DNA from 2 places in the Serratia surfactantfaciens genome. Region 2 is predicted to be linked to the other one. Evidence: predicted binding sites of a transcription regulator. Region 2 holds the regulator's gene; the other holds the start of a gene.
What was found. Region 2 encodes PhoB, which activates phosphate uptake and scavenging genes when phosphate is short. Its sites were predicted from a motif close to CTGTCATAAAACTGNCNNAT; they were not measured.
Positions count from the first base shown of each region.

Region 1: the regulator PhoB is predicted to act here: its motif matches at 1,380-1,399, upstream of glpT (glycerol-3-phosphate transporter).

Region 1 is NZ_CP016948.1:4,653,133-4,657,345, reverse strand. It holds gene glpA (anaerobic glycerol-3-phosphate dehydrogenase subunit A) at 1-1,188, opposite strand, end outside; gene glpT (glycerol-3-phosphate transporter) at 1,553-2,908, shown strand; gene glpQ (glycerophosphodiester phosphodiesterase) at 2,991-4,070, shown strand; gene yigL (sugar/pyridoxal phosphate phosphatase YigL) at 4,103-4,213, opposite strand, start outside.
Region 2 is NZ_CP016948.1:356,357-360,569, forward strand. It holds gene sbcC (exonuclease subunit SbcC) at 1-458, opposite strand, end outside; gene sbcD (exonuclease subunit SbcD) at 455-1,687, opposite strand; gene phoB (phosphate response regulator transcription factor PhoB) at 1,903-2,592, shown strand; gene phoR (phosphate regulon sensor histidine kinase PhoR) at 2,617-3,933, shown strand; gene ATE40_RS01695 (PstS family phosphate ABC transporter substrate-binding protein) at 3,948-4,213, shown strand, end outside.

The DNA.
Region 1 (4,213 bases), 820 kb from region 2:
TTCCTCCGCCGACTGACGGGATCCCGGCAACGCGTCCTGCGCAGTGGTGCACGGGCTGTTTACCCCGAGCTTTTCGCACACCTTGTCGGTGGCCCACTCCGCCATCAGGCGGTAGGTCATCAGCTTGCCGCCGGTGATGGTGATGAACCCTTCCAGCCCGTCGCGGGCGGCGTGATCGAGCAGCACGATGCCGCGGCTGACGTTGCGCCCGCTGGGATCGTCGTCGCTGGCCACCAGCGGCCGCACCCCGGCGTAGGCGCGCAAAATGCGGGTCTGCGCCAGAGTGGGCGCCAGCAGCGCCCCTTCGCGGATCAGAATGTCCACCTCCTGCGGGGTCACCAGCATGTTGTCAATTTGGTCGTAGTCGATATGGGTCGAGGTGGTGCCGATCAGCGAGATGGTGTCGCCCGGCACCAGGATGTCGGCGTCCGCCGGTTTGCGGCAGCGGTTGATCACCATGTTGTTGATGCGATGGCCGAGGATCAGCAGCGCCCCCTTGGCCGGGAACATGCGGATGCGCAAATCGGCGTATTCGGCGATCTGCTGGCCCCAGATGCCGGCGGCATTGACCACCACCGGCGCGTGCAGCTCATAGCGCCGCTGACTCTGATGGTCGTAAACGCGCACGCCCGTCACCCGTTCGCCGCTGCGCAACAATCCCACCACCTGGTGGTAGGTCAGGATCTGCGCGCCGTGTTCGCGCGCGTCCAACATGTTGGCGGCGCTCAGCCGGAAGGGATCGACGGTGCCGTCCGGCACGCGCACCGCGCCGATCAGCGCGGGGTTAGCCGCCGGCTCCAGCCGCAGCGCCAGCTGCGGGTCGATCGCTTCGGCGTCGATGTCGGCCTGGCGACAGGCGGCGATAAACTGTTGCTGATACTCCAGCGAGTCCTGCGGCAGGGTGATGAACAGCCCATCGGTGCGCTCGATACAGTGATGCGCGATGCGTTTCAGGATGCGGTTCTCTTCGATGCACTCGCGCGCCGACTCGCCGTCAGTCACCGCATAGCGCGCGCCGCTGTGCAGCAAGCCGTGGTTGCGGCCGGTGGCGCCGGTGGCGATGTCATGACGCTCCAGCAAAATGCAGCGCAAGCCGCGCCGCGCACAATCGCGGGCAATGCCTGCGCCGGTGGCGCCGCCGCCGATGATGATCACATCCGTTTCGCCGCCGTCAAAATAGCTGCTCATTTCGCTCCCTCAGGATCGGTAGTTATGAGCCTATTGAGCCACGGTTATTAGGGTCTTTGTTTGATAAGGAACAAGAACGAACATGAAACGAAATAAAAATGTCCACAAAAAACCATCAATGTGATCATAATCACGATTTTTGGACGTTTTTCTATTTCATAACGTTAACGAATCGCTCAAAATCCGCCGTGGTTTCATGAAAGTGTAACAATTGCGCCATTCGTCACAGCGACACCAGGCGTATTTGATGACAATGGCGCTCGTTATGGAACACAAAAACACCACATTCGATATCCGCTCAATCATCAAATGAACGTAAAAGGTCATATTGATGTGATAACAGATAAAGCCATCGGAGGCGCTCATGTTGAGTATTTTTAAGCCGGCCGCACACATCGCCCGTGTGCCGAGCGATAAGGTAGACCCGCTCTACCGTAAGCTGCGCTGGCAAATTTTCCTGGGGATCTTCTTCGGTTACGCCGCTTACTATCTGGTGCGTAAGAACTTCACCCTGGCCATGCCTTACCTGATCGAACAAGGCTTCAGCCGCGGTGACCTCGGCTTCGCGCTGTCGGGCATCTCCATCGCCTACGGCTTCTCCAAATTCATCATGGGCTCGGTCTCCGACCGATCCAACCCGCGGGTATTCTTGCCAGCCGGCCTGATCCTGGCGGCGGCGGTAATGCTGTTCATGGGCTTCGTGCCGTGGGCAACCTCCAGCATCGCCATCATGTTCGTCCTGCTGTTCCTGTGCGGCTGGTTCCAGGGCATGGGTTGGCCGCCGTGCGGCCGCACCATGGTGCACTGGTGGTCGCAGAAAGAACGCGGCGGCATCGTTTCCATCTGGAACTGCGCCCACAACGTGGGTGGCGGCCTGCCGCCGCTGCTGTTCCTGCTGGGTATGGCCTGGTTCAACGACTGGCACGCGGCGCTGTACATGCCGGCCTTCGGCGCCATCCTGGTGGCCCTGATCGCCTTCGCCCTGATGCGCGACACCCCGCAATCCTGCGGCCTGCCGCCGATTGAAGAGTACAAAAACGACTATCCGGACGACTACAGCGAAAAAGACGAAGAAGAGCTGACCGCCAAGCAGATCTTCATGCAGTACATCCTGCCGAACAAGCTGCTGTGGTACATCGCGGTCGCCAACGTGTTCGTCTACCTGCTGCGTTACGGCATTCTGGACTGGTCGCCGACCTACCTGAAAGAAGTGAAGCACTTCGCGCTGGACAAGTCTTCCTGGGCCTACTTCCTGTATGAGTACGCCGGTATTCCGGGCACTCTGCTGTGCGGCTGGATGTCGGACAAGGTGTTCAAAGGCAACCGCGGCGCCACCGGCGTGTTCTTCATGACGCTGGTGACCATCGCCACCGTGGTGTTCTGGATGAACCCGGCCGGCAACCCGACCGTGGACATGATCTGTATGCTGGTCATCGGCTTCCTGATCTACGGCCCGGTCATGCTGATCGGCCTGCATGCGCTGGAGCTGGCGCCGAAGAAAGCCGCCGGCACCGCCGCAGGCTTCACCGGCCTGTTCGGCTACCTGGGCGGCTCGGTTGCGGCCAGCGCCATCGTCGGTTACACCGTGGACTTCTTCGGTTGGGACGGCGGCTTTATGGTGATGATCGGCGGCGGCGTGCTGGCGGTTATCCTGCTGCTGCTGACCATGCTGAACGAGAAGAAACACCACGCGGAAATCGCTGCCGGCAAGCGCGGCTAACCGTCACACGACTTTTGCATGATTTAAAGGCCGCCCTGCGGCCTTTTTACTACCCTGCCCCCAACAACACGGAGAAAACGGAATGCGGACTCAAGTCAAAGCCCTGCTGACAGGGATCATTCTCGCCACCTCAATGGTCAGCGCCGCGCAGGCGGCGGACAAAGTGGTGATCGCCCACCGCGGCGCCAGCGGCTACCTGCCGGAACACACCCTGCCGGCGAAGGCGATGGCCTATGCGCAGGGCGCCGATTACCTCGAGCAAGACCTGGTGATGACCAAAGACAACGAGCTGGTGGTGCTGCACGACCACTACCTCGATCGCGTCACCGACGTCGCCGAACGCTTCCCGGATCGCGCGCGTAAAGACGGCCGCTACTACGCCATCGACTTTACGCTGGCGGAGATCAAATCGCTGAAGTTCACCGAAGGTTTTGAAATCGAAAACGGCAAGAAGGTGCAGGGCTACCCTGGCCGCTTCCCGATGGGCAAATCCGACTTCCGCGTACACACCTTCCAGGAAGAGATCGAGTTCGTGCAGGGTCTGAACCACTCGACCGGCAAAAACATCGGCATCTACCCTGAAATCAAGGCACCGTGGTTCCATAAGCAGGAAGGCAAAGACATCTCCAGCAAAGTACTGGCGGTGCTCAAGCAGTACGGCTACACCGGCAAGAACGACAACGTCTACCTGCAGTGCTTCGACGCCAACGAGCTCAAGCGCATCAAGAACGAGCTGGAGCCGAAGCTGGGCATGGATCTGAAGCTGGTGCAGCTGATCGCCTATAACGACTGGCAGGAAACCTACGAGCAGAAAGCCGACGGCAAGTGGGTGGAATACGACTACGACTGGATGTTCAAGCCGGGCGCGATGAAGAAAATCGCGCAGTATGCCGACGGCATCGGGCCGGACTACCATATGCTGGTGGTAGCGGATAAATCCAAGCCGGGCCACATCGTGCTGACCGACATGGTGAAAGAAGCGCACGCCAGCAAGCTGGCGGTGCATCCGTTCACCATTCGCGCCGATGCGCTGCCGAAGTACGTGACCGACGTGAATCAGCTGTATGACGTGATTTACAACCAGGCCGGCGTTGACGGCGTGTTCACCGACTTCCCGGACAAGGGCGTGCAGTTCCTGCAGAAGCAGGGCCAGCACAAATAATGCCAAGGGCGCCGCAAGGCGCCCTTGTTATTTCAGAGGAACATTTTACGCAGGTAGTGCGGCACCGCGTTGTCGACGTTGGAGCCGATCACCTCCAGCTCCGGCAGCATATCCTTCAGGCGCTGATGCGCGTCGCGCATGAT
Region 2 (4,213 bases):
GACAGCATCATCGACTTGGTGAAGCGGCCGAAGTCCAGCCCGGTGATGGCGGCGGTGATCTCCAGCTTGTCGCGCACTTTGTCCGCCAGGATCTTGCCGTCTTCGCGGCGGGCCAGTTCGACTTTCGGCGCCTGCAGGTTGCCGTCCGGCGCGTTTTTGGCGCGGCGCTGACTCCAGAAGGCGCGATAGCCGACGCCCTTGACCTCGAACTCGACTTCCGCCAACGATTCGGCGGTATGGCGGGTCATCAGTTCATTCTGGCTTGGCGTGACGTTGAGGCGCGGCGTCTGGTGGTATAGCGCCAGGCAGATGGCGTCCAGCAGGGTGGTTTTGCCCGCGCCGGTCGGGCCGGTAATGGCGAACAGGCCGTTGCTGGCGAACGGCTCGGCGGTGAAGTCAATCTTCCATTCGCCCTGCAGCGAGTTGAGGTTTTTTAAGCGCAGGCTGAGGATTTTCATGGGTTGTTCTCCTCGGCGTTGTGCTGCACCGCATCGACCACCTGGCGGAACATTTGGCGCATCCGCTGTTGGCGCGTTTCGGGCAGCTCAGTCTCCTGCGCCAGGCGCCGCTCGAACACTTCATTGACGCTCAGTTCGTTGAGCGTTTCCTTATCCTGCTGTGCGATCGCCTGGCGGCGCTGTTCTTTGCTGCGCCGCAGCAGCAGCACTTCCACCGGCAACTCGTCCGCCAGCAGCTGAATGCGGCGCTGGATGTCGCTGAGGTAGTCCTGCGTCGCCACTTCGATATCCAGCCACACCGGCAGCTCACCGTCATAATCGGCAAACTGCCGCAGCTGCCGTTCGATCTCGGCCAGATCGCCTTTGATCAGCTGCATGGGCTGAAACTGCGGGATCGTTAACGCTTCCACTTGCTGCAAAGCGCCGTCGGCGAAATCGACCATAAAGACGCTTTTGGCTTTGCCCAGTTCATCGAAGCTGAGCGGGATCGGCGAGCCGCTATAGCGAATGTGCTCCGATTTGGCGACGTTCTGCGCGCGGTGGATGTGGCCCAACGCGATATAGTCGGCGGGAGGAAAGGCCTGCGCCGGAAAGGCGTCGAGGGTGCCGATATAGATGTCGCGCACCGAGTCGGAGGTGGTGACGCCGACGGTGGTCAGGTGGCCGGTGGCGACGATCGGCAGCGGCAGGCCCAATTGGTCGCGGCGCTCGCAGGCCGCCTGATACAGCGTTTGGTAATGTTCGGCGATGGCTTCCTGTAACGCCTGCTGTTTCTGCGCGCCGGATTCGCCGGCGCGGCTGGTGAGCAGATCGCGTGGCCGCAAGAACGGGATGGCGCACAGCACCGCGCCCGGCTGGCCGTCGCGCCGGTTCAGCACCAGGATCTGCTGTTCGGGGGCGCCTTGCGCGCTCGCGATCACCGTGGTGTTCAGGCAGGAGAGCAGTTCACGCGATTCGTTCAGCGTCGCCACCGAATCGTGGTTGCCGCCCAGCACCACCAGTTGGCAGCCGGTGCGCTGCAGTTCCACCACAAAGCGGTTGTACAGTTCGCGGGCGTAGCTGGGCGGCGAGCCGGTATCGAACAGATCCCCGGCGACGATCAGCGCATCCACCTGCTGCTGCTCTACCTGTTCGATCAGCCAGTTCAGAAAAGCCTGGTGCTCGGCGGCGCGGCTTTTGGTGAAAAAGTACTGGCCAAGGTGCCAGTCAGAGGTGTGGATCAGGCGCATGACACTCCCGGGTGCAAAGGTAATGGCGATGATTATAAAGGCCGCGGCGCCGGCTGTCCCGGCGCAATGGCGAGGGCAGCGGAATGATTTTTCTTTACTGCGGGAAATAATCGCTATGCTTACTGCCTATAACAGCCGCTTTTTTTCATAAAAGTGTCACAAAACTGACGCATAATGGCGCCCGCAAAGTCGCTAACACATTGGCAGGATTGACGATGGCAAGACGCATACTGGTGGTGGAAGACGAAGCGCCGATCCGTGAGATGGTGTGCTTTGTGTTGGAACAGAATGGTTACCAACCGTTGGAAGCCGAGGATTATGACAGCGCCGTGACGCGCCTGTCTGAGCCGTTCCCTGATTTGGTGTTGCTCGATTGGATGCTGCCCGGCGGTTCCGGCATTCAGTTTATCAAGCATATGAAGCGCGAAGCGCTGACCCGCGATATCCCGGTGATGATGTTGACCGCGCGCGGCGAAGAGGAAGACCGGGTGCGCGGCCTGGAAGTGGGGGCGGATGATTACATCACCAAGCCGTTCTCGCCCAAGGAGCTGGTGGCGCGCATCAAAGCGGTCATGCGCCGTATTTCACCGATGGCGGTGGAAGAAGTGATTGAAATGCAAGGGCTGAGCCTGGATCCGTCCTCTCACCGCGTGATGGCGAACGATCAGGCGCTGGACATGGGGCCGACCGAGTTCAAGCTGCTGCACTTCTTTATGACCCACCCGGAGCGGGTTTATAGCCGCGAGCAGTTGCTTAATCACGTCTGGGGCACTAACGTTTATGTGGAAGACCGTACCGTTGACGTGCATATCCGTCGGCTCCGCAAGGCGTTAGAAACCAGTGGGCATGATAAAATGGTTCAAACCGTTCGGGGCACCGGCTACCGGTTCTCAACGCGCTACTGATCGCGCCGCGCTGGAGAATATGCCGTGTTAGAACGTCTGTCGTGGAAGAGGCTGGCTCTGGAGCTGGCTCTTTTTTGTCTGCCCGCCTTACTGCTGGGGCTGATTTTCGGTTATCTGCCCTGGTTCCTGCTGGCCTCTGCGCTGGCTGCGCTGGTGTGGAATTTCTACAACCAGCTCAAACTCTCCCATTGGCTGTGGATCGACCGCAGCATGACGCCGCCGCCCGGCCGCTGGAGCTGGGAGCCGCTGTTCTATGGCCTGTATCAGATGCAGCAGCGCAACCGCCGCCGCCGCCGCGAGCTGGCGCTGCTTATCAAGCGCTTTCGCAGCGGGGCCGAATCGCTGCCTGACGCGGTGGTGATGACCACCGTCGAAGGCAATATCTTCTGGTGCAACGGTCTGGCGCAGCATCTGCTCGGCTTCCGCTGGCCGGAAGACAACGGCCAGCACATCCTCAACCTGCTGCGTTATCCGGAGTTCAGCCACTATTTGCAACAGCAGGAGTTTTCGCGCCCGCTGACGCTGCAGTTGAACAACGAACATTACGTCGAATTCCGCGTGATGCCCTATTCCGAAGGGCAACTGCTGATGGTGGCGCGCGACGTCACCCAGATGCGCCAGCTGGAAGGGGCGCGGCGCAACTTCTTCGCCAACGTCAGCCATGAGCTGCGCACGCCGTTGACGGTGCTGCAGGGCTACCTGGAAATGATGGGCGACGAAGAGCAGGACGGCTCGCTGCGCAGCAAGGCGCTGAGCACCATGCAAGAGCAGACCCGCCGGATGGACGGGCTGGTCAAGCAGTTGCTGACGCTGTCGCGCATCGAGGCGGCGCCCAATGTCGACATGAACGAACGGGTGGATATTCCGCTGATGCTGCGGGTGTTGCAGCGCGAGGCGCAATCGCTGAGCGGCGGCAATCACGAGATCGCTTTCCGGGTGAACGAACAGCTCAAAGTGTTCGGCAATGAAGACCAGTTGCGCAGCGCGGTGTCTAACCTGGTGTACAACGCGGTCAATCACACGCCGAAGGGCACCCATATCGAAGTCAGCTGGCAGCAGACGGCGCATGGCGCGCAGTTCCAGGTCAGCGACAACGGGCCGGGCATCGCCGCCGAGCACCTTCCGCGCCTGACCGAGCGTTTTTATCGCGTCGACAAGGCCCGTTCGCGCCAGACCGGCGGCAGTGGGCTGGGGCTGGCGATCGTCAAACACGCGCTCAGCCATCACGACGCGCGGCTGGAGATCCTCAGCGAACCGGGGATCGGCACCCGCTTTATCTTTACCTTACCCAACCGGTTGATTGTTCCGGCCGCTTTATCAGAGAATGCGGTGAAAAATTAACGCGAGACACCGGTATGACCCGAATTACCCGAGGGCTGTTGCTTTGCCTGGCGCTGCTGGCCGGACGTGGCGCGCTGGCGCAGCCCGACGGCATGCTGGCGGGCAATCTGTCCAGCGTCGGCTCCGACACCCTGGCGAACCTGATGGCGCTGTGGGCGCAGGACTTCAGCCAGCATTACCCCAACGTTAATCTGCAGATCCAGGCCGCCGGTTCGTCGACCGCGCCGACCGCGTTGGCGGCGGGCGCCGCGCAGCTGGGCCCGATGAGCCGGCCGATGAA